DNA from 4 places in the Hahella sp. KA22 genome. Region 2 is predicted to be linked to each of the others. Evidence: predicted binding sites of a transcription regulator. Region 2 holds the regulator's gene; each other region holds the start of a gene.
The links. The regulator FNR, encoded in region 2, switches genes on or off when oxygen is low (the NO sensors DNR and NnrR bind a similar motif). The targets are predictions, from matches to a motif close to TTGATNTANATCAA.
Positions count from the first base shown of each region.

Region 1: EUZ85_RS22180 (CbbQ/NirQ/NorQ/GpvN family protein) is a predicted target of FNR. The motif match lies at 3,751-3,764, and genes of this name have one in related genera.
Region 3: EUZ85_RS02750 (Hsp20/alpha crystallin family protein) is a predicted target of FNR. The motif match lies at 1,925-1,938, and genes of this name have one in related genera.
Region 4: EUZ85_RS04740 (DnaJ C-terminal domain-containing protein) is a predicted target of FNR. The motif match lies at 2,936-2,949, and genes of this name have one in related genera.

Region 1 is NZ_CP035490.1:5,027,474-5,035,226, reverse strand. Features, by position in the region: gene EUZ85_RS22200 (cytochrome D1 domain-containing protein) at 1-1,050, opposite strand, end outside; gene EUZ85_RS22195 (cytochrome c) at 1,047-1,409, opposite strand; gene EUZ85_RS22190 (nitrite reductase) at 1,477-3,243, opposite strand; gene EUZ85_RS22185 (cytochrome c) at 3,369-3,677, opposite strand; gene EUZ85_RS22180 (CbbQ/NirQ/NorQ/GpvN family protein) at 3,878-4,672, shown strand; gene EUZ85_RS22175 (hypothetical protein) at 4,701-5,051, shown strand; gene EUZ85_RS22170 (cytochrome c) at 5,149-5,589, shown strand; gene EUZ85_RS22165 (cbb3-type cytochrome c oxidase subunit I) at 5,614-6,999, shown strand; gene EUZ85_RS22160 (nitric oxide reductase activation protein NorD) at 7,010-7,753, shown strand, end outside.
Region 2 is NZ_CP035490.1:5,601,388-5,609,140, forward strand. Features, by position in the region: gene EUZ85_RS24700 (lysophospholipid acyltransferase family protein) at 1-166, opposite strand, end outside; gene EUZ85_RS24705 (hypothetical protein) at 477-1,493, shown strand; gene fnr (fumarate/nitrate reduction transcriptional regulator Fnr) at 1,637-2,416, shown strand; gene EUZ85_RS24715 (sugar nucleotide-binding protein) at 2,413-3,318, opposite strand; gene alr (alanine racemase) at 3,484-4,608, opposite strand; gene dnaB (replicative DNA helicase) at 4,608-6,038, opposite strand; gene rplI (50S ribosomal protein L9) at 6,179-6,625, opposite strand; gene rpsR (30S ribosomal protein S18) at 6,748-6,978, opposite strand; gene rpsF (30S ribosomal protein S6) at 6,996-7,424, opposite strand; gene rlmB (23S rRNA (guanosine(2251)-2'-O)-methyltransferase RlmB) at 7,551-7,753, opposite strand, start outside.
Region 3 is NZ_CP035490.1:616,943-624,695, forward strand. Features, by position in the region: gene EUZ85_RS02740 (flagellar motor protein MotB) at 1-818, shown strand, start outside; gene EUZ85_RS02745 (PA4642 family protein) at 903-1,211, shown strand; gene EUZ85_RS02750 (Hsp20/alpha crystallin family protein) at 1,285-1,734, opposite strand; gene EUZ85_RS02755 (gamma carbonic anhydrase family protein) at 1,964-2,506, opposite strand; gene prlC (oligopeptidase A) at 2,716-4,749, shown strand; gene EUZ85_RS02765 (YheV family putative zinc ribbon protein) at 4,818-5,057, shown strand; gene EUZ85_RS02770 (hypothetical protein) at 5,096-5,743, opposite strand; gene EUZ85_RS02775 (MATE family efflux transporter) at 5,837-7,171, opposite strand; partial or broken gene coxB (cytochrome c oxidase subunit II) at 7,419-7,753, shown strand, end outside.
Region 4 is NZ_CP035490.1:1,066,158-1,073,910, forward strand. Features, by position in the region: gene EUZ85_RS04725 (DUF1993 family protein) at 1-239, opposite strand, end outside; gene EUZ85_RS04730 (rhodanese-related sulfurtransferase) at 510-1,505, shown strand; gene EUZ85_RS04735 (chaperone modulator CbpM) at 1,556-1,894, opposite strand; gene EUZ85_RS04740 (DnaJ C-terminal domain-containing protein) at 1,898-2,863, opposite strand; gene EUZ85_RS04745 (23S rRNA (adenine(2030)-N(6))-methyltransferase RlmJ) at 3,031-3,873, shown strand; gene folM (dihydromonapterin reductase) at 3,986-4,711, shown strand; gene folE (GTP cyclohydrolase I FolE) at 4,747-5,313, shown strand; gene EUZ85_RS04760 (succinylglutamate desuccinylase/aspartoacylase family protein) at 5,367-6,410, opposite strand; gene EUZ85_RS04765 (SIMPL domain-containing protein) at 6,466-7,149, opposite strand.

The DNA.
Region 1 (7,753 bases), 570 kb from region 2:
GATGATTTGCAGACTTTCCACGTCGATGACTTGCACCCGGTCGTTATCCGGGTGGGCGAAGTTGACCCAGACTCTGCGCGCGTCGGGTTGCGCCATCACGAATACTGGCTGGCTGTAAGTGGGGATGCGACGCACGATGCGCCAGTCGTAGGAATCAATCACGATGACTTCGTGGTGGCCCACGCCGGGAGCGAACAGGTAGCGCCCAGCCTGAGCCCATCCTTCCAGGTGAGGCATTTTGTAGACCGGCAGGCGCTGCTCGCCGGGACCATAGGTCGGCATGATGCGCTTCACTCCTTCCTGCGGTCGCCATAAGTCGAGCTTGGCCATGCCGCTATCGCCAAATAATCCGGCGAGGTAGTAGCGGCCTTCGGGGGTAATCAAGGCGTCATAGGGTTCACGGCCGATCTGAGTGAACTTGGTAATTTGCGGTTGCAGACCAGGCGCGGGGTCGCTGTCCGCCATATCCAATATCCATATTTCGTCGCTGTCGAACAGGCTGACGACAAAGCGGTTGCTGGGCGCATCCACCAGGCCGACGGTTTTCGATCCTTTGGCGACGCCGTTTTTTATGACCGATGTGGCTGGAATACTCGCCACCAGCGCCAAATCTTCGCTGTTGAAAATATTCACGCCACCGGGATCGTAGTTGGATACGGCCACATAGGCGCCGTCCTGGCTGATGGCTCCGCCGATGCTATTGCCGGCCTGAATGATGCGTTTGACTACTTCGCCGCGCAGCAGATCCACTTTGCTAAGGCCGCCGTCGCGACCGAACACATAACCATAACGTTGACCGCGGGAGTAGACGATGGAGGCGTGGGACAGATCGCCAAGACCCTGGATACGTTTGATCACCTGGCGCTGGCTGGTGTTGACCAGCAGGACGCTGCCTTCGGTGCGTTCGATGATCAGGCCAAGGTCTCCCGTACCGCCCTGATACCTGACATCATCGCGTGCGTCGAGGTGCGCACAAGCGCAGAGGCCCATGCTGATCAGCAGCAGGGTAAGGCGTTGGAATAACCGCAGATGGGGGATACTCGCTTTCATGGGCTTTCCTGAGTGCTAGTGTTGTCGCTGATGTAGGCGCCGCTCAACAGGTCTTGAGCGATGTGGCGAATGTCCTGCTCCGTCAGCAGATCGCGCCAGGGCGGCATGGCGGTGTCCGGTTTACCGTCGGCGATGATGAGGCGAATGGCTTCGCCGCCTAACGCCTGCATACGCTCAGGGCGTAATGAAGGCCCCAGGCCGCCTTTTAAACTAAGGCCATGGCAGGAACCGCAGTCCTGACGCACCAGGTTGCGTAATTGCGCCGCGCTGTGATTGGCGTCTGCGGCGTGGACGGATGGCGAAGCGCAGACGATTAGCAGCGCCAATGCGCCTGTGATGAGGATTACCGGTTTTCTCATGATGGATGCATCCCGACGCTGCTCGCGCGAGAAGGTCTCGTCGCGAGCGCGTTCTCCTGGTCATGAATCAGTAAATATCGTGTTGGGTGTTGTACACGTTGAACTTACCGGTCGGCGTCACCAGCCGTGGGTCCTTGATGACGGTTTTCAGGGCCAGCGTTTTGTCGTCCACCACGACAATGGCGGATTCCTGTTCCTTGCCGTTCCATACCGAGAACCAGACTTCATCGCCGGCCTCGTTGAACTCCGGTTGCACCACGCGTTTGGGGCCATCGCCCAGCTCCGCCCATTGGGCGATAGGCAGCACCTTGTATTTGGCTTCGATATCGCTGAGGTCGAATACCGCCACGGATTGGCTGATATTGGCGTCCGGATTCAGGGGCGTGTCCACGTACAGGTGTCTGGAGTTGGGGTGCGTCTTGATGAACAACGATCCGCCGCCTTGGGCGGACAGCGAGCGCACTTGTTTCCAGGCGTAATCGCCATGTTTGTCCGGGTCTGTGCCGATCACGGCGATACTGCCGTCGCCCAGGTGGCTGGTGGCCCAGACCGGCCCGAATTTGGCGTCCGTGAAGTTGGCTCCGCGGCCAGGGTGGGGAATGGCGCCGACATCGACCAACGCCTCCAGCGCGCCATCTTTGGAATCGATGACCGCCACTTTGTTGGACTGGTTGGCGGCGGTGAGGAAGTAGCGATGGGTGCTGTCCCAGCCGCCGTCGTGCAGGAAGCGCGCGGCGTCGATGGTGGTGACTTTCAGAGCGTTGATGTCTTCATAGTTGACCAGCAGGATTTTGCCGGTTTCCTTGACGTTGATAATGAACTCGGGCTTCTCATGGGACGCCACAATGGCGGCGACCCTCGGCTCGGGATGATACTCCTGAGTGTCCACCGTCATGCCGCGGGTGGAGACGATTTTCAGCGGCTCCATGGTCTCGCCATCCATGATCACATATTGCGGCGGCCAGTACGCGCCGGCGATGGCGTAGGTGTCTTCGAACCCCTTGTATTTGGACGTCTCCACCGAGCGCGCTTCCAGGCCGACTTTGATTTCCGCCACCGTGGCCGGGGTTTTCATCCATAGATCGATCATATTGACCTTGGCGTCGCGGCCGATGACGAACAGGTAGCGACCAGAGGACGACAAACGCGAAATGTGTACGGCGTAGCCGGTTTTTATAATCGTTACGATGTTCTTGCTGTCGCCATCAATCAACGCTATTTGGCCGGCGTCACGCAGGGTAACGGAGAACAGGTTTTTCAGGTTGAGCTTGTTGAGCTGTTTGGTGGGACGATCTTCCGGTTTAACTAACACTTTCCAGCTGTTCTTCATTTCCGCCATGCCCCATTCCGGCGGCTGTGGCGGTTCATGCTGCACAAATTTCGCCATGAGTTTGACCTCATCGGCGGTGAGGTCGCCGGAAGTTCCCCAGTTCGGCATGCCGGCGGGGGAGCCGTAGTTGATGAAGGCTTCCAGATAGTCCGATCCTTTGGTCTGAGTAATGTCCGGCGTCAGAGGCTTGCCAGTCGCGCCTTTGCGCAGTACGCCATGGCAGCCGGCGCAGCGTTCAAAATAAATGCGCGTCGCCTTCTGGAACTCATCCTCCGTCAGGTCCGGAGCGCCGGGAGAGCGCACAACGCGCAGACCTTCCCCTGTCATCGCCGTGGGGGCGCTTTCGTATTGTCCGGGTGGGGAATTAACAAGGTCGCTTTTAGTGTCCGCCCAGGCATGGCTTGATAAGCCGGCGACCAGGGCGAGTGAAAGGGTGGAGTAACGCAGGCGCAGTGGCCTGGACGGCGAGCGTTGGCTGCGTTTTGGAGCGCTGTTTGTATGCATAGCACTGTCCTTCTCATCAGAGTCTTGCTATTTCGATTCTTTACTGACGCAAAACCGTCCGATCCCGGACGCGCCTTGCGAAACTACGGCGCTTTTTTTAACGACGATTCAGGTGGGGAGGACTCCTATTTGAGTTGGCTGTAGTAGGCGGCGAGGTTGGCGATGTCATCGTCCGACAATGGTTTGGCCATGCTGGACATCATCGGGTCGTTGCGTTTGCCGTCGCGAAAATCCTTCAGTTGCTTGACCAGATATCCCTCTTTCTGTCCGGCCAGATTCGGCCATACGCCGTTGTTGCTGACTCCTTCCGCGCCGTGGCAACCGGCGCAGGTGGCGGCCTTCGTCTTACCGACTGCCGGGTCGCCGGCGAGGGCGTTTCCTGAGAGTGCGGCGGAGAGTAAATACACGAGTGTTGCAGGTTTGAATATTCCCATGGCTGTCCCCTTTTTGCTGCTGGGTGAATGTCCTTGAGCGCAACGAGAGTAGGTCAGCGGCGGCCGGGCAAAGTTGATGAGGATCAATGTTTTGCGAGCGGCAAGGGCAAATACCCCATCGTGGGTACATGAGCGAAAACAGGTTTCGGGTAGGGTAAAAAACAGAGACCGGACATGACCCAGCACAGGATCGTCAGCCTATGAACGCCACTCAGGACGCCCCTTTCTACCTTCCCCAAGGCGGTGAAATCGAGCTGTTTGAAAAAGCCTGCAGTCATGGTCTGCCAGTGCTGATCAAGGGGCCGACCGGGTGTGGCAAAACCCGCTTTGTACAGCACATGGCCCATCGTTTAAGCCGGCGTTTATACACTGTCGCCTGTCACGACGACCTGACCGCTTCGGACCTGGTGGGGCGTCATTTGATCGGCGGAGACGGGGCCTTTTGGCAGGACGGCCCTTTGACCCGGGCGGTGCGGGAAGGCGGGTTGTGTTATCTGGACGAAGTGGTGGAGGCGCGCAAGGACACCACTGTGGTCTTGCATCCACTGGCCGATGACCGCCGCATCCTGCCCATCGACCGCACTGGCGAACAATTGCAGGCCGCGCCGGGCTTCATGCTGGTGGTCTCTTACAACCCCGGCTATCAGAACGCGCTTAAAGGGATGAAGCCCAGCACCCGGCAGCGTTTTGTCGGCGTCAGTCTGAGTTATCCCGCGCCGGCACTGGAAGCCCGGATCGTGGAAAAAGAGGGCGGCGTCAGCCCATCGTTGGCGCGGCGGATCGTTGACGTGGGAGCGGCCTTGCGGCGTCTTGAGCAACATGATCTGGAAGAAGCGGCGTCCACCCGTTTGCTGATTTACGCCGCGCGTTTGATGGCCAGCGGGGTCGAACCGACACGGGCCTGCCAGGCCTGTCTGGTTGAGCCGTTGACCGACGACGAAGAGACGCTGCGCGCCTTATCGCAGGTGATCGATATTCACTTCGGCAGAGATTGACTGACCGGAACTCCGGATGGGAGATCTCATGCCGCAACGAGCGTATTTATGGCCTCACATTTTGTATCTGATGAACCTGCTGGCGCTGCCGGGAGCGTCGTTTTTGATCTTGCTTGGCTGGTTTTGGCGCAGTCGTCGGAGCGCGCCCGCCGCGTTGTTGGCGGCGCAGAGGATTGCGCTGATTGGCGGACTTATCAATGGCGTCCTGCTGGTGGTCTTTCCGTTGCTCGTGTTGTGGTTGAGCGACAGAGAGCCGATCACTGTCACCTTGGTCCTGGTCTATTGGGTGGCGACGCACGGCGCCTGCGTAATCTGGGGCGTATATGCGCTGACCCGCGAAAACGCCGGTCGTCCGCTGTCTATTTGGGGGCGGGAGTGAGGAGCCGTTCATTGCCGCCGTAACAAAGCCAGGTTTATCTCGAAGTCCGGACGCACCGGGCTTCCACCTCATCATCAACTTCGTCAGGGAGCAAGCCATGCCGGAAAAATTCAGTAAGAGCGCCGCCCGTAATATTTATTACGGCGGCAGTCTGTTTTTTATTCTGCTGTTTCTCGCATTGACCTATCAAACCACCCAGGCTCTACCGCAGCGTGATCACCGGGATCAACTGACTGAGGCGGTGGCCAGAGGGAAGGAAATCTGGGAGGAAAACAATTGTATCGGATGCCATACGTTAATGGGCGAAGGCGCGTATTTTGCGCCGGAGCTGGCCAATGTGTTTGACCGCCGCGGCGGCGAACAGGCTTTCACTGCTTTTCTGAAAGCCTGGATGGCGGCGCAGCCGCTGGATGTGCCAGGGCGTCGCAAAATGCCGCAATTCAACCTGAGTGACAAGCAGGTGGAGGATCTGGCGGAGTTCCTCAAATGGACCTCCAAAATCGATGACAACAATTGGCCGCCCAATATTGAAGGCTAAGCGGGACAGCACGGAGAAAAAGGCATGAAATACCAGTCACAGGCGGTAGCCAAACCCTATTTTGTTTTCGCCCTGATCCTGTTCGCCGGGCAGATCCTGTTTGGATTGATCCTGGGCCTGCAATATGTGATCGGGGATTTTTTATTTCCCGAGATTCCATTTAACGTCGCCCGCATGGTGCACACTAACCTGCTCATTGTGTGGCTGCTGTTCGGCTTTATGGGGGCGACTTATTTTCTGGTCCCGGAAGAGTGCGAAACGGAACTGCACAGCCCGAAACTGGCGTTGATCTTATTCTGGGTCTTCGCCGCGGCCGGCGTGCTGACGATTCTGGGCTATCTCATGGTCCCATACGCCAAGCTGGCGGAGATCACCGGCAACAAGTTTTTCCCGACCATGGGGCGGGAGTTTCTGGAGCAGCCCACGCTGACCAAAGTGGGTATCGTGATCGTGTGCCTCGGTTTTCTCTATAACGTGGGCATGACCATTCTCAAGGGCCGCAAAACGGTGATCAATGTGGTGTTGATGACGGGCCTGGTCGGGTTGGCGGTGATGTTTCTATTCTCTTTCTACAATCCCAGCAACCTGGCTTTAGACAAGTATTTCTGGTGGTGGGTGGTGCATCTGTGGGTGGAAGGCGTGTGGGAATTGATCATGGGCTCGATTCTCGCATTTGTACTCATCCGGGTGACCGGCGTGGATCGCGAGGTGATTGAAAAGTGGCTGTATGTGATCATCGGCATGGCGCTGATTACCGGTATTATCGGCACGGGGCACCATTATTACTGGATTGGCCCTGAGCCTTATTGGCATTGGCTGGGTGGCTTTTTCTCCGCACTGGAGCCCTTGCCGTTCTTCGCTATGACCATTTTCGCCTTTAACATGGTCAACCGTCGGCGTCGGGTTCATCCCAACAAGGCCGCCACGCTTTGGGCGATGGGCACAGCGGTGATGGCGTTTCTGGGCGCGGGCGTCTGGGGCTTTTTGCATACACTGGCGCCGGTCAACTATTACACCCATGGCTCGCAGATCACCGCCGCCCATGGCCACATGGCGTTCTATGGCGCCTACGCGATGATCGTGCTGACTATTATTTCTTACGCAATGCCGGTATTGAGCGGGCGCACCGAGGGCAACAGCAATCGCTCCCAGGTGGTGGAAATGTGGGGATTCTGGTTAATGACTGTCGCCATGGTGTTCATCACGCTGTTTTTGACGGGGGCCGGCATTCTACAGGTGTGGCTGCAGCGTCTGCCGGAGGCGGCGGGAGCCTTGCCGTTTATGGTGACCCAGGAAAAAATCGCCGTTTTCTACTGGTTGCGGGAAGGCGCGGGAGTGGTGTTTCTGGTGGGACTGGTCTGTTACTTCGCCAGTTTCTTTGTAAAAGGCCCGCAAACTCAGTCTGCCTGAGCCATTCGTCATGTTTGAAGTGGAAGAGTGGGTCGGCGGTCTCTGGCATCGGGTAGTAACCGGGTATGCGGACGACCGTTACGCCGGGGCGGCGGTAACCTTGACGCAGATGCGCAAGGAAGTGGGCGTCCTGTACCGCGCCCTGGGCGGTGAACGCGCTGTGCGCATTGAGGCCGCCGCTGAGCGGCCCGTTACGCTGCCGCGTACATTATGGCAGCGTGTGGCGGGTAGTCATCGACGTCTGGCGCTGGCTTATCTGGATGAGGAAGTGCTGGCGCTGCCGGAGGCGATCGCCCTGTTTCCCAAGGCTGAGCTGAATCGGGAAATCTACAGGATGTTGGCGGCGGTGGCGGCGCAGTCGCTTCCGGGCGTTTCCGGGTGGGCGCAAAACGCCTGCCTTCGATATGCCGCTCTGCGCGCCGCCTATCCAGCGATGCGCGCGCGGTATGACGCCATGGTGTCTGCCTATATCCCCTTACGCGCGACACTTGAAAGCCTCCCGCCGACGCTGCAGGACAAAGAGTCTCGGTTGCGTGCGGCGATGCTGTCTCCCGAAACAGCCTTGATCCAGGATGCGGATATCGATGGCCTGCAGCCCCCACCGTTCTGGTTGTATTCCTCCCTGCGGGCTTCTGATATGTCGGTGCGACGAGATGTGGCGTCGGACGCACAGATGCAGCGGCCACCGGCTGCGCCAGAAGAGAAAGTGGAAAAGAAGGCGAAGGGAGAATACGTACAGGACCACGACGGCGAC
Region 2 (7,753 bases):
TACGCGCCCACCAAAGTGCGAACACATTAAACCGGGATACGATGTAATACCGCTTTTCAAAATTGACGTAAGGGCCTACCAGCATCCCAATCAAAGATGTGATGATGACGCCCCAAGCATACCCAATATAAAAAACGAAAGACCGAAATAGCTGAAATGCCTGCACTTTTGCCCGCCTTTTTTCAATGCCCGCAAAGGATATCAACTCCCCGCCCAAAGCTGCAATGAATGTTATCCCTCAACGCCCCAGAAACCCAATGTTTGAGGGATATTGCGACTAAAGTACACCCTCTCAGACAGCCACCCGCTCACCCCTTGATCAATATCAAGACTCCCTTTCGGGAGCTGGATACACTGAGCATGGAGAGAGGGGGGATCCACTTGCCAACAAGTGTGACAGCAGGCGCGCGCGCCAAATCGCTGACAATGATAGTCAAACGCGCGCAGATGTTTTCTTACCTGGTTGGAGACCCAATATGCCAGTTGGAAAGGTTGTCGAACAAGCGATACAAAATGGGGGTAATGATAGCTGGGTTTATTTGCTCAACTCCCCCCCTAAAGAGTTCTCCAGTGAAAACTGGAGCGCCCTGGACGAGGGAGCCTATGACGCGGACTATCGCAACAGCTCTCTGGCTCGATATTATGAAGGCGGGTTCGCATTGAGCGTTCAGGCGCCCTGCTTTAATACACTTGTCAGCGCGGAAAATTACACCCGCAGACTCCCATCTATGAATGCAAATTTGCAAAAGTACATCGACTATGTCGTGAAAGAAGTGAGACTACTCAAGCAAAGCCTCCCCGTCGGCAGTCAGGTTAAGTACCTGCATTGGTTCGGCGATCTGGTTCGCCAGCTCACTCCCGCAGCGCAGACGCAGGTGATGTACTATTTAGGTCGGGAGTTCAAACTGAGCTTCGGCGCCGACGCACGCCATGTCATTGAATTGGACGCTCGCCCTGAGTCCGAGGAAGCGCTAGCCCTGATCAAAGGATTGGGCTTCAATATCATCTGCATCAATGATCCCGGCGAATACGCACAGTCCTTCCCTATTGAGAACCTTAAGGATTGGCTGCAGACCATTCGGGCATTCGACTTCAAAGCCGTTTACCTGCGCCTGAAAGTGACTCCTGCGACCGTCGCCGCACTATCCGAGCATCTTGAAGAAATTCTGACAGAGAGACCGCAAGGCATCCTACTTTCCAGCCATAAAACGGAATTCGCCAGCACATCAGGCCTGGAAGCCGCGCAAAAAGATTTCAAGCGACGCATTAAGTCCGCATCGTTTATCCCGATCACGCAGGACTTTTTCGCACTACCCTGGACAGGCTTGATTAGCCAAGGAGTCAGTTGCCTGCATGGCGTTGGGCTGGGCGCTTTTTCTTACACGCCCCACTATCAATTGCGCAACGCCACACAGTTGGACGACTACTACAAGACCCTGGATAACAGCGAGCTTCCAGCAAGAGCAATTCGCTACACTCAAACCCAGTTGTAACAAAAGGTGAAAACAATGTAAAAACAAAGGCGAGCGTAGGTTTCCCTGTAAATTTCCCATCGTAGGGATTTGCTTTTAAATAGCTATTGGCTATCCTAGAAGCCTCTTTAAGCAGTTTCACTCATCCAGCCACGAGGCAACCGATGGAAAGCAAGCATATAGCAACCTCCTCTCCTTTTAGCTTACACAGAGGCTGCCACGAATGTAATTTGAGCAAGCTTTGCATTCCTATCGCGGTTGGGGCTGAAGATATTGATCGTCTGGAAGAAATCATTCGTCAGGGCAAAATGCTCAATCGCGGCGAATATATCTTTGAGCAACACACCCCATTCCGCTCGTGCTTCGCAGTTCGTAGCGGCGCGATCAAAACATTCACCGTATCTGAGGAAGGCGAGGAACAGGTCACTGGCTTTTATCTGCCTGGCGAGATTATCGGCCTGGACAGCGTTAGCATGGAAAAATATTCCTGCTCCGCCGTCGCCCTTGAGCGCACCAGCGTATGCGAAATTCCTCTGGAAAAGTTTGAAGACCTTGCTTCGGACATCCCCAGCCTGCAACACCACTTTTTCTCATTAATGAGCAAAGAGATTCAGGAAAGCAGGCAGCTCACGATGCTACTAAGCAAAAATTCAGCGGAAGAGCGTATAGCCTCTCTGTTATTATCCCTGTCGACCCGCTTCAGTCGTCGTCGCCTGTCCGGCACAAACTTCAGACTTCCTATGCCTCGCAGCGATATCGGCAACTATTTAGGCTTGGCCGTCGAAACTGTCAGCCGGGTCATTACCCGCTTCCAGAACAACGGCATTATAAAAGTTCAAGGAAGGGAAGTTCAGATATTGCAATTGGACGAACTACAGAAAATTCTTCGCCACGACACCAAGTGCCTGGAGCAGCAGAAGGAATCAGCCCTTAACGCTCGTTAACGGGTCTCTTCCAGGCAGTTTTCAGCCGCTTTTACACCGCCACGCTGCTGGCATTGTTCAATCAACGCCGGCAGATAGCGGCGCCAGGGAAGCTGCTTAACGCCAAAGGTGTTGCGCAGCTTGATACACCCCAACGCGCCATTCGCCGGAAGCGCCACCCCCGGTAATACATCAGCGCCCTTTTTCTCGATCAGGGCCTGCAACATCTCTTCCTGCCCAAACGCCTGCAGCACAATCGCCTTCAGCAACTCATAGTGGGTGACAGCTTCAGCGCCAGCATAGTGGTAAACACCCCACACAGAGATATTACAACTCAACTGCTTAATAACCGCGTCTACAACTCTCGCCACATCATCCACCGCCACGGGAGTCAGCTGCATATCGGTGCTGGCGTTCAGACGCTTTCCTGAAGACAGCGCAGAAAGCATGGTCTGCAACCAGCCTTGGGCGCCCGCCTCCAGCAACCACCCGACCCTCAAGATCAGATGCTTGCTATAGTTTTCCTGAAGCCATTGTTCGCTCTGCAGTTTAGTCCGCCCATACACTGAAAGAGGACGTCCTTTGTTGGCGGAAATATAGGGATTCTTTTTGACGCCATCAAAAACAAGATGGCTGGAGAGGTGAATAATCGGCGCCTTCCATAAAGCCGCCACTTCCGCCACCGCCTCGCAAGCGGACACATTAACCTGATAGGCCAAATCCGGATGCTGCTCCGCTTTAAATAAGTCGCCCATCTCCGCAGCATGAACAACAAAATCCGCAGAGGGCATCGCTCTCATTGCTCGCACGATCGCATCATTGGTCATCAGAAACTGCTCGTAGGGAACGCCCTCCACCGCTATGCCGCTCTGCTGCAAACGCTGAGCTATAGCCTTACCTAATGGCGAATCGACTCCCGTCACACAAACAATCACTCATGTACCCCTTAAATGTATCTCGTAGCCTTTAGCGCCCCTGGAATGCGGACCGCCTGAAGATATTATGTTAACAATATTGGCTGCTTGAAGGGATTTTCGCAAACCCGATACCCCGGGCTTTATCCCCATTCTCCAGCTTAACGCTGCACCTTAAACCCCTTCCGAGCGATTAAGGTATACCCTGGGAACACGCGAGGTCATACCCGTAAATAAAGTATAGGAGATTGTTGACGCATATCCTGCAACCTCATCAGCGGAAACAGCCCCACCCCACAACTCCACCTCCGACCCAATACGCGCCTCTGGAATATGAGAAATATCCACCGTCAACATATCCATGGATACCCGCCCGATAACGCTTGTCCGCTTACCGCACACGGCGACAGGCGCACCATTCCGCATCTGTCTTGGATATCCATCGCCATACCCTACAGCAACCACCCCCATTCTTGTTGGACCGTTCGCAGTCCAGGCGGCGCCATAGCCAATAGAATCTCCAGCTTGCAGCTCCCGGGTAGCAATCAAGCGTGACTCAAAAGACATTACTGGCTTCAAGCCAAAGTCCGCCCCTGTCTTATCCGCCATAGGTGATGCGCCGTACATCGCAATACCTGGGCGCACCCAATCCAGATGAGTTTCCGGATATTGCAACAAGGCGGCCGAGTTAGCGGAGGAGTAACTCCAGCCGCCCGATCCCGCCACCTGCATACCAGCTTGAAACGCGCGCCACTGCTTCTGTTGCAATAAGCTATCCAGTTCGTCAGCGCATGCGAAGTGGGTCATCAACCCAATAACAGAAAGCCCGGGAAACTGCCGCAGCATTTCAGCAACGCCAGCCAGTTTATTTAACGGCAATCCCAACCGGTTCATACCTGTATTCAACTTGATCCAGGTTTGCATCCGGGCGGAATTAGGACCGGCCTTGCGCAAAGGAGCCACCTCGGACAGCATGTCCAATTGCTCCATATCATGCACAACCCACTCTATATCGCGCCAACGAGTGGAGTCAGCCAACTCCTCTGAGCTATAAAATCCTTCCAACACTAAAAGCGGCGTCGTAATACCCGCTTCACGCAGGCTCACCGCCTCATCGTAGCAGGCCACCGCCAGTTTAGGAGCCTCCCCTTTCAGGGCGCGAGCGATTTCCACTGCGCCATGGCCATATGCATCAGCTTTAATTACCGCCGCACAACGAGCGTTTTTAGCAATGGAATTCAGCAAACGAATATTGTGACGCAATGCGTCCAGATCAATAAGAGCGCGGGATGGACGCATTACTCGTAGTCTCCCCCGCCATAATCGTGAGCCAAATCTTCAAACCTTGTGAATTTACCCATGAACGCCAAGCGCACCGTTCCGATAGGGCCGTTACGCTGCTTACCGATAATAATTTCCGCAATACCTTTGTCCGGGCTGTCTTCGTGATAGACCTCATCCCGGTAGATGAACATGATCAAGTCAGCGTCCTGCTCAATCGCTCCAGATTCCCGCAAGTCAGAGTTAACTGGCCGCTTATTGGGTCGCTGCTCCAAACTACGGTTAAGCTGGGACAAGGCGACCACAGGACAGTTCAGCTCCTTCGCCAATGCTTTCAAGCCCCGCGAAATTTCTGAAATCTCGGCCGTACGTCCTTCCGTCATTCCCGGCACCCTCATCAACTGAAGGTAATCCACCATGATCAAGCCAATTTCACCATTATGATCCCGCGCCACCCTTCTCGCCCGGGAGCGCATTTCCGTCGGACTTAACGCCGCGGTATCGTCGATGTATAACGGCTTGTCTTTCAACATGTTAACGGCCGATGTAAGACGTGGCCAGTCGTCCTCATCCAGCTTTCCACTTCTTACTTTGGTCTGATCAATTCGCCCCAGAGATGACAGCATACGCATAACGATAGAGTCGGAAGGCATCTCCATACTAAAGACCAAGACGGGCTTGCCCCCCAGTATCAGCGCGTTCTCCACCAGGTTCATCGCAAACGTGGTCTTACCCATGGAAGGACGACCGGCAACGATAATCAGATCTGAAGACTGCATCCCCGAGGTACGGTCATCCAGATCGCGAAACCCCGTGGTAACGCCTGTGATAGCCCCATCTGAGTGGAACAGCTCATCAATTTTCTTGAGCGTCTTCGTTAGAATCGGATTGACCGACTCAGGCCCACCCTGATTGGGTCGCGATTCCGCTATCTGAAAGACTCGCCGCTCCGCATCATCCAACACCTCTGTGCTGGTGCGTCCTTCCGTCTGGTAGGCCTCATCGGCGATCTCATTCGCGACTGTAATCAACTGACGCAATACAGAACGTTCGCGAATGATTTCCGCATAGGCGCGAATATTGGCGGCGCTGGGCGTATTCTTGGCCAGCTCACTCAGATAGGCCAACCCTCCCGCAGAGTTCAACTCACTGCGATTATCCAGCTCTTCTGAGACAGTGATGGCGTCCAGTGGACTGCCAAGATTCGCCAATCGGGAAATTGAGCCAAATATCAGGCGGTGGTCCAGACGATAAAAGTCTTTTGCTGTAATGATGTCTGAAATCTTGTCCCAGCTGGCGTTGTCCAGCATCAGACCACCCAGAACGGACTGCTCCGCCTCAATCGAGTGAGGCGGAGCCTTTATCGCAGAGGAACCAACCAGGGCGGCGCTTGGGCCCTGTCCTTCCGAAGACTTGACCGAATCTTTACGTATTACTGACTCATTCATAATGACTTGCAGAGCTTTTAAGAGTAGCGCTTATTATCGCTAATTTGCGGGCATGGACAACACGACTATGGTGAAGACTTAGGAGCATAAAAAAAGGCAGTGCGCATGGAGCGGACTGCCTTTTCTTGTATAACCGGAGATTACTCGCCGACTACGATTACCTTAACGGTAGCTGTAACGTCAGTGTGCATCTGTACGTCTACTTCGTACTCACCGGTGTTGCGCAGAGCGCCTTCAGGCAAGCGAACTTCGCTTTTCTCAACTTCAACGCCCAAAGCAGTCACGGCGTCAGCAATGTCTTTAGTACCAACAGAGCCGAACAACTTACCTTCGTCGCCAGATTTAGCAACGATGGTCACTTCTTTACCGTTGATAGCTTCTGCACGAGCCTGAGCTTCGGACAGCTTCTCGGCAGCCGCTTTTTCAAGCTCTGCGCGACGAGCTTCGAACTGCTCTACATTCGCTTTAGTTGCAGGAACAGCTTTGCCGTAAGGCACCAGAAAGTTACGGCCATAACCAGCGCGAACCTTAACTTTATCGCCAAGGTTTCCGAGGTTGGCTACTTTTTCGAGAAGAATAACTTCCATCTTGTTTACCTCAAATCTTGTAACAATCGGAAGCTTCTCAGCTTCCGATTGGCAAACCTTTAAGAACCTGATTTTTCTGGACCATTTCACTTAATGATGAAATGGCGGGAAAGTTCAGGCGCTTAGTCGTCGTGGCGATCAGTGTAAGGCAGCAGAGCCAGGTAACGCGCACGCTTGATAGCAGTGGCGAGCTGACGCTGGTAACGCGCCTTAGTGCCGGTGATGCGGCTTGGCACGATTTTGCCAGTCTCAGTGATGTAGCCTTTCAATACTTCTACATCTTTGTAATCAATTTCTTTTACGCCTTCGGCAGTAAAACGGCAGAACTTTCTTCTGCGAAAGAAACGAGCCATGGGTAGCCTCCTATAACTTATTCGTCGTTGCTGTCTTCGTCGTCAGAATCGTCGTCAGAGTCGTCAACGTCGTCTGCAACGACGCGAGCGGGACGATCTTCGCCACGAGGAGCGCGTTGTTCGCGGGACTCAGCTGCTTTGATGGGCGACACTTCGGTCACAGCATCCTTACGACGGATAACCAGGTCACGGAGGATGGCGTCGTTAAAGCGGAAGTTGTGCATCAGTTCGTCGATGACTTCTTGAGAACACTCAATATTCATCAACACATAGTGCGCTTTGTGAATTTTGTTGATGGGATAAGCCATGTGGCGGCGACCCCAGTCTTCCAGACGGTGAACCTTACCGCCGCCAGCGTTTACGCTGGAGGTGTAACGCTCAACCATTGCAGGCACCTGCTCGCTTTGATCAGGATGAACCATGATCACGATTTCGTAGTGACGCATTGTAGCTCCCTTCGGTTTAACAGCCTTACGTTGCGTTTTCGTAAAGCAAGGAGTTGATGGTGGTTTTAAGAGGGCAGCATTCTATGCCTGTTCAGCAAGACTTGCAAGCCCGAAAACGAACACAAACTAACCAAACTGGCGCTGTCGAACTACCTCAAACAGGCACACGCCTGTGGCGACGGACACATTCAGACTGCTGACTTCACCCAACATGGGAATATTGACGAGACTGTCGCAGTTTTCGCGGGTCAGGCGGCGCATTCCCTTATCCTCCGCCCCCATCACAATAGCGATTGAGCCCTTAAGGTCAGCCTGGTATAGACTTTGCT
Region 3 (7,753 bases), 2.0 Mb from region 2:
CGCGCAAGCAATCCGGTGGTTTGCTGCCAGTCGGCGCGCCGGTGTGGATTGTTACCTTCGCCGATCTGATGACGTTGCTGCTGACCTTTTTCATTCTGCTGTTGAGCTTTTCCAGTCTGGATGCGGAGAAATACCGCGCCATCGCCTACTCCATGAGTAAGGCCTTTGGCGTGGCCTGGGTTCCTTCGTCTCAGGGCGCGCCGGATATGTATCCTCTGGGAGGCGATATTACGCCTACCGTGCCGATGGAGCCGGTGATCCGCGATAAGGGCGACGCGGAGCAACCGGCGCCGCAATCCAACGTAGAGCCCAGCCTGGATTTAAGCCAGGAGGTGGTGAGCGAGGCGGCCTATATGGAGAACGACCGCCTTGCCTCGCGCATGATTAGCTTGCTGGAGAATGAAATAGAAGATCAGGCGGTGGACATCAAGTTTGACGACCAGGGGGTGGTGCTCAGCTTTACCGAGCGCGCCACCTTTGCCTCCGGCAGTGAGGAGTTGAAGTTATACATGCTGCCGGTGCTGATGAAAGTCACCGACGTGCTGGCCGATTGCAAAGGAGACATTCTGGTGACGGGGCATACGGATGATCGTCCTATCGAGTCAGCGAGATTTCGCTCCAACTGGGATTTGTCGGCGGCCAGAGCGGTAAGCGTGGTGCATCGACTGGTGCTGGATGGACGTCTCAACGCCAGCCGTGTGAGCGCCATCGGGCAGGCGGAGACCCGTCCCCTGGTTCCTAATGACACTGATGAGCATCGGGCGCAAAACCGACGGGTGGAAATTCATATCGAAAACGCCGAATGCCGCATGAGCTAAGCGCTTACAACCTTCATTATCCGCGCTGGATCGGGGTAGAATGTGCGGCCCGGTAAATAACTATGATAGACAGGTGAATACGATATGAGCGGTCCTTCACAACCGAAGGTAGTGGATGAGGAATGGAGCGATGAACGGGTTCAGGGCTTTTTAGAGCTGCAACCACGGGATGAGTCCGATCCCGATTATCATGTTTTGCGCCAGGCTTATGAATACATGCTGGCCCGCGATTACGCGCGTTTCGTGGCCTATTTCGCGGAAGCTGGCCGCAATATCAATGCGTTGAGTCCAGAGGGCGAAACCATGCTGGATCGCGTTGATGAGCACGCTCGTGGCGCGGAATATGCGCAAATCCTGCGTGACGCCGGTGGTAAAAAAGCGGCTGAGCTGTAAAAAACAGGATTAAAAATAAGGGGCGAACTATGCGTCGCCCCAGATGGTTTGCGGTGACAGTAAGCCGTTCGACTTACTGTACGTTGATCTCGATCGCTTTCGGCTGGGCCTTCTCCACCTTGTTCAGATGCAAGGTGAGGATGCCGTCCCGGTACTCTGCGCGAATATTGTTTTCATCCACATTATCCGGCAGCGTGAAGGACCGTGCGAAGTTTCCGTAAAAGCGTTCTACGCGATGATGCTTCTTGTCGCCTTCTTCCTTCTCCAGCATGCGCTCGCCCTGAATGGACAGTACGCCCTCGTGGACGGCCACCTTGACGTGACTTTTATCCACGCCAGGCAACTCAGCCTTGATCAAGAACGCTTCTTTGGTTTCCGTGATGTCCACGGCAGGGGCCCAGTCGGCCTTGCGGATCACTTCTTTGCCGTTTTCGCTGGTGCGCGCCTGACCCTGCAAAGAGCGGTTATAACGGTCGAGAATATCTTCGAATTCAGAAAACGGGTTCCAACGGGTAATCGCCATAGTTCTATCTCCAAAAAGAGTTTAAGTACAAATCGGTTGGCCTGATGCGACAGGCCCTCTGTAATCATTTACACCTGAAACTGCTGATTGGGGTGACGTCTTGCCCCGGTTACGCTGCGTATCGTGATAATAGAAATAATGGCGTTAAAAATGTTTTCAAGGGGCGCCCTGATAACAAAAAAATCTTATTCTGATTTACGTCAATTTCCATTGCGCCCCTGAAATGCGGCTACTCATCCCAGTTTTCCTGCAAATGCTGGTCTTTCAATTTGACGTAATTGGCGGCGGTGTACTGGAAAAATTTTTTTTCCTTGTCACTAAGCGGACGCGCTTGTTTTGCTGGCGCGCCAACGTATAAGTAACCGCTTTCCAGGCGTTTGCCGGGAGGCACAAGCGTACCGGCGGCGATCACCACATCACTCTCTACATGGGCTCCGTCCATGATGATGGCGCCCATGCCGACAAGGATGCGGTTCTCAAGCGTGCAGCCATGCAAGATAGCCTTGTGGCCAATGGTGACGTCCTCACCGATCGTCAGTGGATAGCCGTCGGGGTTGAAAGGTCCGGCATGGGTGATATGCAGCACCGATCCATCCTGCACGCTGGTGCGCGCGCCGATGCGGATGCGGTGCATGTCGCCGCGTATCACGACAGTTGGCCAGACGGAACAGTCGTCTCCCAGGTGCACGTCGCCGATGACGACGGCGGTGGGGTCGATAAAGACGCGCTCTCCCTGCGTCGGGGTGGTTCCCTGATAAGTGCGCACAGGCATGGTTGGACTCCAAGCATCAAAAATCTGAAGCGCCGTAGACGGGTTCAAGGCCCCGAATGGCGGATTGTTACTTTAGCATTGATCGGACTATTCTAAAGCAGGATTCAGCGGCGCATTACTTGAAAGCGGCCCCGCACGCCCACATTTTGTTTGCTCGGGGGCGTTGCGATCAGCAACCCCGGAAGACTCGTCAATTCAGGAATATTTCAATGACCAATCCATTGCTCGCCGATACGGCGTTACCCCCGTTCTCACAGATTCGCGCCGAACATGTCAAAGAGGCGATGGACAAATTACTTGCCGAAAACAGACAGCGCATCGCCGATCTGGCGGCTCAGCCCAGCTTCAATTGGGACAATCTGGCGCAGCAAATGGATAACATGTCGGACAAGCTGAACCATGTGTGGTCCCCAGTCAGCCATTTGAACAGCGTGCTCAACAGCGAAACGCTGCGCGAGGCTTACAACGCCTGTATCCCCGAGCTGTCCCGCTACGGTACGGAAATCGGTCAGAACAAGGCGCTGTACGACGCTTATCATGGCATTAAAGAATCTGATGAATTTAGTTCGCTCAGCGAAGCGCAGCGTAAATCCATCGACAATACCCTGCGCGATTTTCATCTGGCCGGCGTGGATCTGCCGGAAGACAAGAAAGCGCGCTACATGGAAATTTCGCAGCGTCTGGCGGAGCTGGGCAGCAAGTTCAGTGACAACGTGCTGGACGCCACTCAAGCCTGGATCAAACATGTGACGGAGGTCGATCTGCTCAAAGGCATGCCCGACTCCGCATTGGCCGGCGCGCGTCAGGCGGCCAAGTCCCGTGACAAAGAAGGCTATGTGCTGACGCTGGATTTCCCCAGCTTCTACGCGGTGATGACCTACTGCGAAAATCGCGAATTACGTCAGGAAATGTACGAGGCCTATAATACCCGCGCCTCTGAACAAGGGCCCTACGCCGGTCGCTGGGACAATTCGGAAGTGATGCAGGAGATCCTGGCGCTGCGACTGGAGAAGTCACGTCTGCTGGGCTTTAACTCCTATGCCGAATACTCCCTGGCTACTAAAATGGCGCGTACGCCGGATGAGGTGCTGGGCTTCCTGAATGAACTGGCGGAGAAGTCCGTAGCGGTGGCGCGCCAGGAGTTTGCAGAGCTGCAAGCGTTCGCTAAAGAACAGGGGCGGACGGAACTACAATCCTGGGATGTCAGTTTTTATTCAGAGAAACTGCGCCGTCACCGTTATTCCGTGTCCCAGGAAGAGCTGAAGCCTTATTTCCCCGCTTCTAAAGTGATCAATGGCATGTTCGCCGTGGTGCAGCGTCTGTTCGGCGTCACCCTCGATGAAGTCGCGGAATTTGATAGCTATCACTCAGACGTGCGCTACTTCAAAGTGCGCCGCGATGGCGAAGAAATCGCCTCTATCTATATGGATTTGTTCGCGCGGGAGAACAAGCGCGGCGGCGCCTGGATGGCGGATTACGCCGTACGTCGTCGTTTGGACGACGGCTCTGTGCAGAAACCCGTGGCGTTCATTACTTGTAACTTTGCGCCAGCGACGGAAGAGCATCCCGCCCTGCTGACGCATGATGAAGTCACCACGCTGTTCCACGAATTCGGCCATGCTCTGCATCACATGCTGACCACTGTGGATTGCAATGATGTATCCGGCATCAATGGCGTGCCCTGGGACGCGGTGGAATTACCCAGTCAGTTCCTGGAAAACTGGTGCTGGGAGGAAGAAGCCCTGGCGCTGATTTCCGGTCATTACCAAAGCGGCGAGCCGCTGCCGAAAGAATTACTGGAAAAAATGCTGGCGGCGAAAAACTTCCAGTCCGGCATGCTGATGGTGCGCCAGCTTGAGTTCGCTTTGTTTGATTTCCGTCTGCATCATGAATACGACGGATCGGCGGATTTCGCGGTCCAGCAGGTGCTGGACGAAGTGCGGGATAAGGTCGCAGTGATCAAACCGCCCGCTTTCAATCGTTTCCAGCACAGCTTCAGCCACATTTTTGCTGGCGGATACGCCGCTGGCTATTACAGCTATAAATGGGCGGAAGTGCTGGCGGCGGATGCGTTCTCCTTGTTTGAGGAAAATGGCGTGTTCGATCCAGAAACGGGCCGACGCTTCCTGCATTCGATTTTGGAAAAAGGCGGCAGCCGCGAGCCGATGGATTTATTCATTGAATTCCGTGGGCGTCCGCCGGAAGTGGAGGCATTGTTGCGTCAGAGCGGCATCGCCGCCTGAGAGAACTAACAAGGCCAGCGCTGCGGGCCTTGTTGACATTCAGCAATCGTATATACCTGGTAGTGCATATGGTGAAGCGTTTTATCGCGGGGGCGGTGTGTCCCCGTTGCGGAGAGATGGACAAGATCGTCAGCTACGCTGACGAAGATCAACGGCAAGTGCGTGAATGCGTTGCTTGTGGTTTCTTTGAAAAACTGCGCGAAGCTGACGGTCCGGCGGAGCTGCAAACCCGCGTCACCCGCCCGAAACAGGCGGAGGCGCAAGTGCAGACGATCAAGTTCTATCCCCGTCCCAAGAAAGAGCAATAACGACGATGTGAGCCTCACGCCTTGTTGTTGAAAACCTGTCAGCAACGGGGCTGAAAGCTCATGCGAATGTGATGCTTGTCCAACAGGTTCAGCCAGTCCTCGTTCAGAGGACGCCAGCGTTTTGTGTTGGTCTTCGCCAGAAAGGGCGACAGATCCAAATGGTAGAAGTCGGGTAAGCTGACCATCTGGCGCACCGTCAGATGGGTGGCTTGATCCAGCTCATTGGCGAAGGGTTCGCCGATCAGATGATGGGCCAACAGATTGGCCTGAGTGGCCTGTAGATCGCAGATTGGGCTATTGCGCAGACTGCGGTTGTTTTCGTAAACCTCCTCCACCAAACGATGGCTTTGATAGGCCATGATCAACAGGCAGTCCAAACCGGTATGGCGCAGCACCAGGACGGATGGATGCGCGAAATAATGGATGGATTTTTCGATGAAGGGCGCGAACAGCTTTTCCGTCTGACTCGCTGCGGCGCAATGCGCGACACACTCCACTAAGCGCGGAGCGAGTTCGATGTAATCGACGACGAAATGAATGAGGTCTTCAACCGGCTGTGATCCGTTCAGTTCAATGACTCGGTGCAGAGAATCCAGTTGCTGGCGAAGCCACTTGGCGTAATTTTGAGTTTTAAGCTCTGCGGCCTTAGCCTGATTGATGATCTCGTATACTGCAGCGAGGCTCATCTATAACGATTTCCCTAAGTGACAACTATAAAAAATTGTTTCAATCCAGACGCATGACTTCAGTGTAGTCAAGGGATAGCAAAGTGCGTAATACTAATTTGTAATGAACCACTTTTCATGCTGACAAAATGTTTTGTACAGCCATCCTTGATAGGCGCCCCTCGCCGCCAGAAACAGGCAGAGTGAGAACCAGAGTCCGTGATTGCCCCAACCCTGAGTGAGCCACCAGCTGGGTAGAAACACCAGCAGGGTGGCGACGATAATTGTATCCCGCATCGCCTTGCCTTGGGTAGCGCCGACAAAAACGCCGTCGAACAGGTAACTCCACACGCCGATCAGGGGACACAGAATCAGCCAGATCAGATAGCGGCTCGCTTCAGTGCGGATGACCTCCAGGTCGGTGAGGCGGTTGATCAGCCAGTCGCCTCCCAGCCAGAAAGCCAAGGTCAGCAGCAGTGCGGTCACCAGCGACCAGACGCCGCCTACTCTGGCGGTGCGGCGCAGCATGGCCTGATCGCGCTTGCCTACGGCTTCTCCACACAGAGCTTCTACGCCATTGGCGAAACCGTCCAGGGCGTTGGAGATGATCATCAGAAAAGTCAGCAATACGGCATTGGCGGCCAGAACGTTGGTTCCCAGCTGGGCCCCTTGCGCGGTGAAGAAAGCGAAGGTGAACAGCAGCAGGATCGTGCGAATGAAAAGGTCGCCATTGAGTTTGAGCAGCTTGGCGAAGGCGCTGCGCGCCCACAGCTCAGGGTTGCGCAACTGCACAAGAAAATTTCCTGCATCGCCGCGAACGACGAAATAGAGCCCCAGAACCAGACTGTAATACTCTGCGATGAGCGACGCCCAGGCTACGCCATCGGCGCGCATGCCGAAGCCGACCACGAACAGCAGGTCCAGCGCGATATTCACGATGTTGGCGCTGACCGCAAGAATCAAGGCGCTGCGGGTGCGTTGGCAGCCTATCAGCCAGCCCACGACACAGTATTGAATCAGCACAGCCGGCGCGCTGAAGATGCGAATTTCCGCATAGTTGTGGGCTTGCGTCCAAATGTCGCCGGTGGCCTGCATCCACTCCAGTCCCAGAGGCAATATCCAGGCGCGATTGAGGATCATAAATAACCCGATGCCGAGCGCGATGGCGGCCGCCCGCAAAAACTCACGGATCAACCTTTCCTGATCGCCTGCGCCCCAGGACTGCGCCGCCAGCCCGGTGGCGCCCATGCGCAGAAATCCGAACGCCCAGAACAGAAATGTGAACAGATTGCCCGCCAGCGCCACGGCGCCGAGATAGACCGGAGAATCCAGGTGTCCCAGTACGGCGGCGTCCACCAGACCCAGCAACGGCGTGGTGATATTGCTCAGAATTAACGGCCAGGCGAGGGCCCACAAACGCAAGTGAAGCGTTGCCGGGGGATTGCTCATGAAACTCCTGAAGATGTGACAGTCAGATCACTGAAAGTGACCAGATTTGTGCATGAAATCAGCTGGATAGCTTTTTTACCTAAACCATGACTGAACAATTGCCAGCCCGATCCAAGTTTGTCTATACTGGCGCTGTACCTTGCATTTGACTTCCTACAAACGTAGTCGACGGACCGCTGTAGGCGGGCCGTCTTGCAGGAAGTGTCCGGCAGTAACAATAAAAACTAAGCTGTGGAGACACAATAATATGATGTCACGAAGACGCGCAATAGCGGTGGCTTCGCCCGTTCCGTTTGTATCTGCGTCCGCTTCGGCCGCCTGGGAATTGAACATGACTCCCGGGGTGACTGAAGTGAGTCAGTCAGTATACAGCCTCCACATGACTATTTTCTGGATCTGCGTGATCATAGGGATAGTGGTGTTTGGAGTAATGTTCTGGTCGATCTTCAATCACCGCAAAAGTAAAGGGGCGAAACCCGCCCAGTTCCATGAAAGTACGACAGTCGAGATTATCTGGACTGTTATTCCCTTCCTTATTCTCATTGGCATGGCCATACCGCGACCGGCACTCTGGTCAAAATG
Region 4 (7,753 bases), 2.4 Mb from region 2:
TCGAAAACCGGCGGCTGCTGGTCGGAAAGCCGCGCGACGCAGCCTTTCACTGTATCGGTGGCGATCTGAATCTGAGAAGAAAGCGGCAACATATCCGGATACAGGCGGTAATTAACCAAGTTTTGAGGGTTGAAGCCTTTTTTCTCCGCGTGGGCGGCGGCTTTCTCCAGGATCTGGTTGAGGTTGCCGAGCATGCGGATGAAGATGGGGACGGAAGTCTGGTACATGGATATAGACATAATATCGCCTCCGGCGATGATAAGAGTTGGTTATTTGCGGTCATAAGGCCGGTGATGGCCGGTAAAATACAAGCTAACCAGACGGCGCCGACAGATCCTGGCGCCGGGCTCCCCATTCTAACTGGCTCCGAGTGGGAAAACGTAACTTAATAACATACTTTTTAGCGGTTACGGTTTTCCGACGTGCGATTGGTTAAAATTTGAGTATAATGTCGCCCGCAAATTTTTTGCTCTGGTTTTACGTTCCAGCACGCAATATAGGAAAAGTGAATGTCACAGTATGTTATCTGTGCGCTGTACAAGTTCGTCGCCCTTGACGACTTTGAGGCGCTGCGCGCTCCATTGCTTGAAGTCATGGAGAAAAATGAAATCAAAGGCACCCTGTTGCTGGCCCGCGAAGGCGTAAACGGCACGGTCTCCGGAACCCGCGAGGGGATGGACGCGCTGCTGGCCTGGCTGAAGTCTGATCCTCGTATGGCGGACTTGAGCTACAAAGAATCCTACGATGAGAACGTTCCGTTCTATCGCACCAAAGTCAAACTGAAGAAAGAAATCGTCACCATGGGCGTGGAGGGCATTGATCCGAAACGTGTGGTGGGCACTTACGTCAAACCGCAGGATTGGAATGCGCTGATTACCGATCCTGAGGTGTTGCTGATCGACACCCGTAACGATTACGAAGTGCAAATCGGCAAGTTTAAGAATGCGATCAACCCGAATACGGAAACATTCCGTGAGTTTCCAGATTACGTCAAAAGCAATCTTGATCCGGCCAAGCACAAGAAAGTGGCGATGTATTGCACCGGCGGCATTCGCTGTGAGAAATCCACTGCTTACCTGAAAGAGCTGGGCTTTGAGGATGTCTATCACCTGGAAGGCGGCATTCTGAAGTATCTGGAGGAAGTGCCTCAGGAAGAATCAACCTGGGAAGGCGAGTGCTTCGTATTCGACAATCGGGTGGCGGTGGACCACGGCCTCAACAAAGGCAGCTATGACCAGTGCCACGCCTGTCGTATGCCCATCAGCGCGGAAGATATGCAGAGCGAGCATTACAAGAAGGGCGTCAGCTGTCCTCATTGTCATGACAAGGTCTCCGAAGACCAGCTTCGCCGCTTCGCAGCGCGTGAGCAGCAGATTGAACTGGCCAAGTCGCGCGGAGAAGAGCATATCGGCTCTGAAGCGGCCAAAGCGATTAAAAAGCGCCAGGCTGAGAAGAAGCTGAAGCGCAAAAACTATCATCAGCACCTGACTCAAGGCGCTGAATAGCAAAAAGGCCGGCTTAATCGCCGGCCTTTTTCGTTGTGGTTTCCCCTGCCTTAATCCGTAATCAGGCGGCTGAGTTGTTGGTTCAGTCGCGCCACTTCGCGTCGGAGTTCGTTGACCTCGTCCAATAAATCCAGGGACATGGCGAGTCCGGGCAGGTTGAGCTGCAGGTCACGCTGCAGACGCATCGCCCGGCTTAATCGCGCCAACGCCAACGTATTGAACTGCCATTGGTGGGCCGGCCGCTCCTCCACGGGCGCGATGACGCCATAACTGACCAGTTCAATAACGAACTCGGCGTTGACGCCGCCGCGCTCGCATAATTCGCGCAACGTGTAGGTGTCGCTTTGTCCAAGCACTTCCACCGTGCTGACGATCGTTTTACGCGTCATCTCTCACACCCCCAACTTGCTGCGCGGATTATAGGATTTTTCTTTTTCCGCAAGCTCCTTATAAAGCGCTTCCGCATCTGCGCTATGGGACTTGGGCAAGGTTACCTGCAGTACGATAATCTGGTCTCCGGCGGGATTGCCGGGCAACCCTTTGCCTTTCAGTCTCAGTTTTTGTCCGCTGCTGGCGCCTTTGGGAACTTTCACGTTGACCTTACCGCTCAATGTTGGCGCTGTCACGGTGGCCCCCAGCGCAGCTTCCCATGGCGAGACAGGCAGAGTCAGATAAATATCTTTGCCGTCGACGGAGTACACCGGATGGGGCGCCAGCTCCACTTCCAGAAACAGGTCGCCGTTCTCAGCTCCGCCAAACCCAGTTGCGCCCTGACCGCGTAAACGGATGTGCTGTCCGGGACCCATTCCGGCTGGAATTTTCACATTGAGAGATTTACTGCGATGACCTACCAAGCCGTATTCGTCGATTTCCGGCACTTGCACCTGAACTTGTTTCTCACACCCGTGGAAAGCTTCCTCCAGGAACAAGGCGATTTTGGCATGCACGTCCTCGCCGCGCATGCGGAAGCTCTGTTGATGACCTTGTTTATAGGTGCGATGGGCGGAACCGCCGCGGCCGAAGATCGATTCGAAAAAGTCGCTGAAGTGACGCGAGTCCGCCTCGGTGAAGCCGCCGCCGTTGAAGTTTGACGCGGACTCCCAATCCGGCGGCGGGCGGAAACGACCGTCTTCGCTGTAAGCTCCCATGCGCTTGAGCTGATCGTATTCCGCGCGCTTTTCCGGGTCTTTCAAAACCTCATAAGCTTCGCCGACTTCTTTGAATTTGACCTCCGCATCCTTTTCTTTACTGACATCCGGATGATACTTACGGGCGAGCTTGCGGTACGCTTTTTTGATGTCATCGGCGGACGCTGCTTCCGCGACGCCGAGAATCTTGTAATAGTCTTTGAATTCCATAGATTTTTACCAACCTTCACAGACCCTGCGTCTCATTGCCGTTAGAATATCCAGCCCAAGGTCGGGCGGGCATTGCCTTAGGTCAGATATAATGCTGAAAAGGCGACATTCAACGTCGGACCACATAAAATAGGCGGCTTTTTCTGGGGAAGGAGTCAGCGCCCTCTATGCTGAGCTATCAACATGTCTATCATGCAGGCAACTTCGCCGATGCGCACAAGCATTGGGTGTTGTCTTTATTGCTGCAGGCGCTGTGTAAAAAATCCACGCCCTGGCGCTATCTGGAAACCCATGCAGGCCGTGGCGACTATGACCTGACCTCCGAGGAAGCGCAAAAAACCTCAGAGTGGACGGCGGGTATTTTGCCGCTGATGCAGGCCAAGGGGACCTGTCCGCCGGAATTCGACGCCTATTTGGCGGCGGTGAGAGGGTTGAACCCCGACGCTGGAAAACTGACCCGCTATCCTGGCTCTCCGGCGATCGCCGCTGGTTTCCTGCGTGAGACGGATCAGTTGGCTTTGTGCGAACTGCACCCTAAAGAATACGCGGAACTTAAGCGCCAATTCGGACGGAACAGGCAAATCCATATTCACCAAAGAGATGGCTTCGAGGGCGTTATGGCGATGTCGCCGCCGCCGGAAAAGCGCGGCTTGGTGATGATTGATCCCAGCTATGAGCTGAAGGACGACTATCAACGTATCCCCGCTTATATAAGCAAGCTGACCAAGAAGTGGTCGAACGCGGTTATCGCCATCTGGTATCCCGTACTTGCGGAGAAGCGCCACGAACAAATGCTTGAGTTGATGCGCCAGCTTCCTTTGCACAAGACGCTGCGCAGCGAGTTGATCTTAACGCCGGTGGCGCGCGGAATGTACGGAAGTGGTATGCTTGTGGTCAATCCGCCCTGGCGGCTCGATGAGCAACTGCAGGCGGGTTGGGCGCACCTCAGCGAAGCCCTTCGCGGCGATCCAAAAGCCTCCTGTAGCGCTGATTGGCTGATAGCGGAGTAATTCCGCAGCGACAAGTCGGCCTGGGAGCGCCGACGCTTGAGGATGACACAAAGGGTATGCGGCCGGCGCCGCAGCCTACTGGACATGAATTCATTGGATACAGGTTTGTGTGGTGAATTGGACTAGCCAAGGAACAATATTAATAACCGGAGCGGCCCAAAGGGTTGGGCTCCATTGTCTGCAGCGGCTGCTTGAAAAAGGCGAGCGGGTCGCCATGACCTATCGCTCAGAGCGGCCGGAAATCGCCGAACTGCGGGAGCGCGGGGCGATATGTCTGCAGGTGGATTTTACGGAACAAGGCTCCGTCGAACGGCTGATACGACGGTTAAAGGAGGAAGTGGGTCCACTTAGGGCGTTGATACATAACGCGTCCTCATGGGCTCCCGACCGGAGTGAGGATACGGACTACCGGGCGGTGATGCAGGATATGGTGGCGATACATATGACGGCGCCTTACCTGCTGAATATGCATTGTTACGACCTGCTGGAGCAGGGGCGTAACCCATGGTCCGATATCATTCATATTTCCGATTACGTGGTTGAAAAAGGAAGTGACAACCATATTGCGTACGCCGCCGCGAAAGGGGGAATGGAAAGCATGACCCGATCTTTCGCCAAGCGCTACGCGCCGCATATCAAGGTAAACACTATCGCTCCGTCGTTATTGATGTTCAATGACGGCGACGATCCGGACTACCGAACTAAAACCTTAAGGAAGTCCGCCCTTGGGATCGAACCCGGTCCCGACGTGGTCTGGCAGGCAATCGCCTTTATCCTGGACTGCTCGTATATGACCGGGCGGGAAATCAAGCTCGATGGCGGACGTCATATCCGTTGATCATAATGATCCATAGGTAATGTAGAGGAACCAACATGTTAGACAAACTGGTCGCGCAGTACAGCGCAATTATTGAATCCCTCGGAGAGGATGTTAACCGTGAGGGACTGCGCGATACGCCTAAGCGTGCCGCCAAAGCGATGCAGTTTCTGTGTCGCGGCTATAACCAGTCGTTAGAGGAAGTCACCAACGGGGCGATTTTCGAGTCGGATACGGACGAAATGGTTCTGGTTAAGGACATCGAATTATACTCCCTGTGTGAACACCATTTGCTGCCTTTCATCGGGCGTTGCCACATTGCCTATATTCCGAATGGCAAAGTGTTGGGCTTGTCGAAGTTTGCGCGCATCGTGGATATGTTCGCGCGTCGTATGCAGATTCAGGAGAATTTGACCCGGCAGATCGCAGAAGCGGTTTTGGAAGTCACCAACGCGCACGGCGTTGGCGTCATTATCGAAGCGCGTCACATGTGCATGATGATGCGAGGCGTTGAGAAGCAGAACTCGGTTATGAGTTCATCCGTCATGTTGGGCTCCATGCGCAACAATCCTTCCACCCGCAGTGAGTTCCTCACGCTGGTGCATAGCCGTCGGGCGCTGTAAGCAGTCACCGACAGGGACGCCGCGTGTAGCGGCGACCTCCACACAGGCGCTTATCAGGTGATGGGCGCTTCGCTGCGGGAAATATGATCCTCCATATCGGAGTGGAATGTCTCCACTACCTGTTCCGCCAGGTCCACCTGATTAAAGCGAGCAATGTGAAAGATCGCCTCGCCCTCGTGGGCCAGCGGCAAGTTGCTGCGTCCAATGATGATGCCGGAGCAGGGCGATAAAATGGGTTCTCCCTGGCTGTCCAGGGGGCCATTCAGATAACCCAGCAAATCCCCTTTGTTAACCCGGCTTCCCAGGGGTTTCAGCGCACGTAGAAATCCGCCTACTGGCGCCCGCACCCATTGCGAGGAACGGGCTACCACAGGCGTGGCTTTGGCTCTTTTCACGCGCATCTTGATCATGCCCAGTTCTTCCATTACCCGGCGCACGCCACGAACGCCAGCGGCGATGCAGTTCTCATCAAAGCGCAGCGCTTCACCCGCTTCATAGGTGATGATCGGTACGCCAAGGTCGTCACCGGCGCCACGAAAGGAGCCGTCACGGATTTCAGCATCAATAATGACGGGCACGCCAAACATATGCGCTAGCTCCGCCGCTTTCTGATTGTCCAAATGCACTCGTATTTGCGGAAGATTGCTGCGGTCGATCGCTCCTGTATGAAGGTCAATGGCGCAATCCGCCTGTTGCAATACGCAGGTGGTGAACAGGTGCGCCATACGCGCCGCCAGTGAGCCTTTCTCGCTGCCGGGAAAGCATCGGTTGAGGTCGCGTCGGTCAGGCAGGTAACGGGATCGATGAATGGTGCCCAGCACGTTCACGATGGGAACGGCGATCAGGGTGCCTTTCAGATTTTTCAACCAGGTGGCGTGCAAGACGCGTCGCACGATTTCCACGCCGTTGAGTTCATCGCCATGTATGGCGGCGCAAATCAGCAGACGTGGACCTTTAGACCTGCCGTGCACCACTTCGACAGGAATGGATACATCGGTCTGGGTGTAGAGCTGTCCGACGGGAAGCTCGAATTGTTGACGATGTCCCGGCGCGACCTGCGCGCCAAGAAACTCAAAAGGTTTGGACTTAACCGCCATTGTTGCACATCCTGACTGTCTTCAAGCAGCGGCGTCGTCCGAAGTTCGCCAAGCGTTATCGCACCAGTTCGATTTCGCCATTGACGGTCATGGTGACCGTTTGCGTGCCGGCTGCTACGGCAGGCGTCGCCATCTCGGCCATTTTGGCTGCGCCGAAGCTGCGCATTTCCTGGCGCGCATAATAGACGGGACCGCTGCTTGAAATATTCATGTTTACGATTTTGTAGCTCTGCGCTCCCAGTTGGGAGGTAATCAACTTGGCGCGCTCGCCAAATGATTTCAGCGCTTCGCCGATTAGTTCGTTTTCTTTGGACGCTTTCAGAGCGTCAGAGGCGTCGAATTCCACATTTTGTACTTTCAGACGCTCCTGCAGTTCGCCAATAAGGCCGGACAGCGCTTCGATATCTTTACTTTCCAGCTTCAGGGACTGCTCCGCATTCCAGGCTACGATTTTTTGCTCTTTGTAGCGGGGATCAGTGCGGTAATCCTGGGTCTGGTACTTCACGCTTTTGGCGGATTTTACTTCATCCAGCGCCCAACGCATGGCTTTGTTTACATCATCCGCCGCCTGTTGTGCGGTTTTCTGCTGTGATTGGGAGTGTAGTACGACGCGCATGATGTCGTTCTCCAGTTCGCCTTTGGCTTCAGTGGAGAGTTGAACGCGGTCGTAATTGGTTTGCTCAGCAGCGAACGCAGGCATGGCCAGAACGCTGAGTACAAGAAATCTGCTTATCGACATGATTTTCTCCCTAATCCTAAAAATAGTTGCTGTTCAGCAACATAGCAAAATGATCCTGAGGGCTAAAGATAAATTTAGTTAAGGAGAAGCGATGGTGAGTGAATTTACGAGGGGCGCGTTAGTAAAGAAGGGGAGGGAGAAGAGAAATCAGAAACGTGCTTTATTCAGGGCAAAAAAAAACCGCGAAATAAATTTCGCGGCAGGAATTGTGCACTTTCATCAGGCTGGAGTCCAAAGGGTGTCAACAGTAGTAGATGCTGTTGAGATACTCGTCCAACGCTGCAAAATTTGCTTGCTCTTGGTCAGTATTTGGAACACAAACTTTCCAATTTTCATCATACATCATACTTGTCTCTCCCTAAGTCAAGTGGCCTGAGTCGGTTCTCTAGGGCCTGAAAACACAGTTAAACGATGGCTACTGCTTCACGTTTACGGGATTCATATTATCAAGGTGAAAGAAATCCGGCTTGACCGCCTGTGTTAAGCTTTTGACATTCTGTTGCAACTTTGCGCAGCTATGGTCGGCTTCTTCTTTAATTGCTACAGCGTCTGCATTGTTGCGGAAAAATCGCCCCCGACTCTTACCGCCATACGTGGATGATTG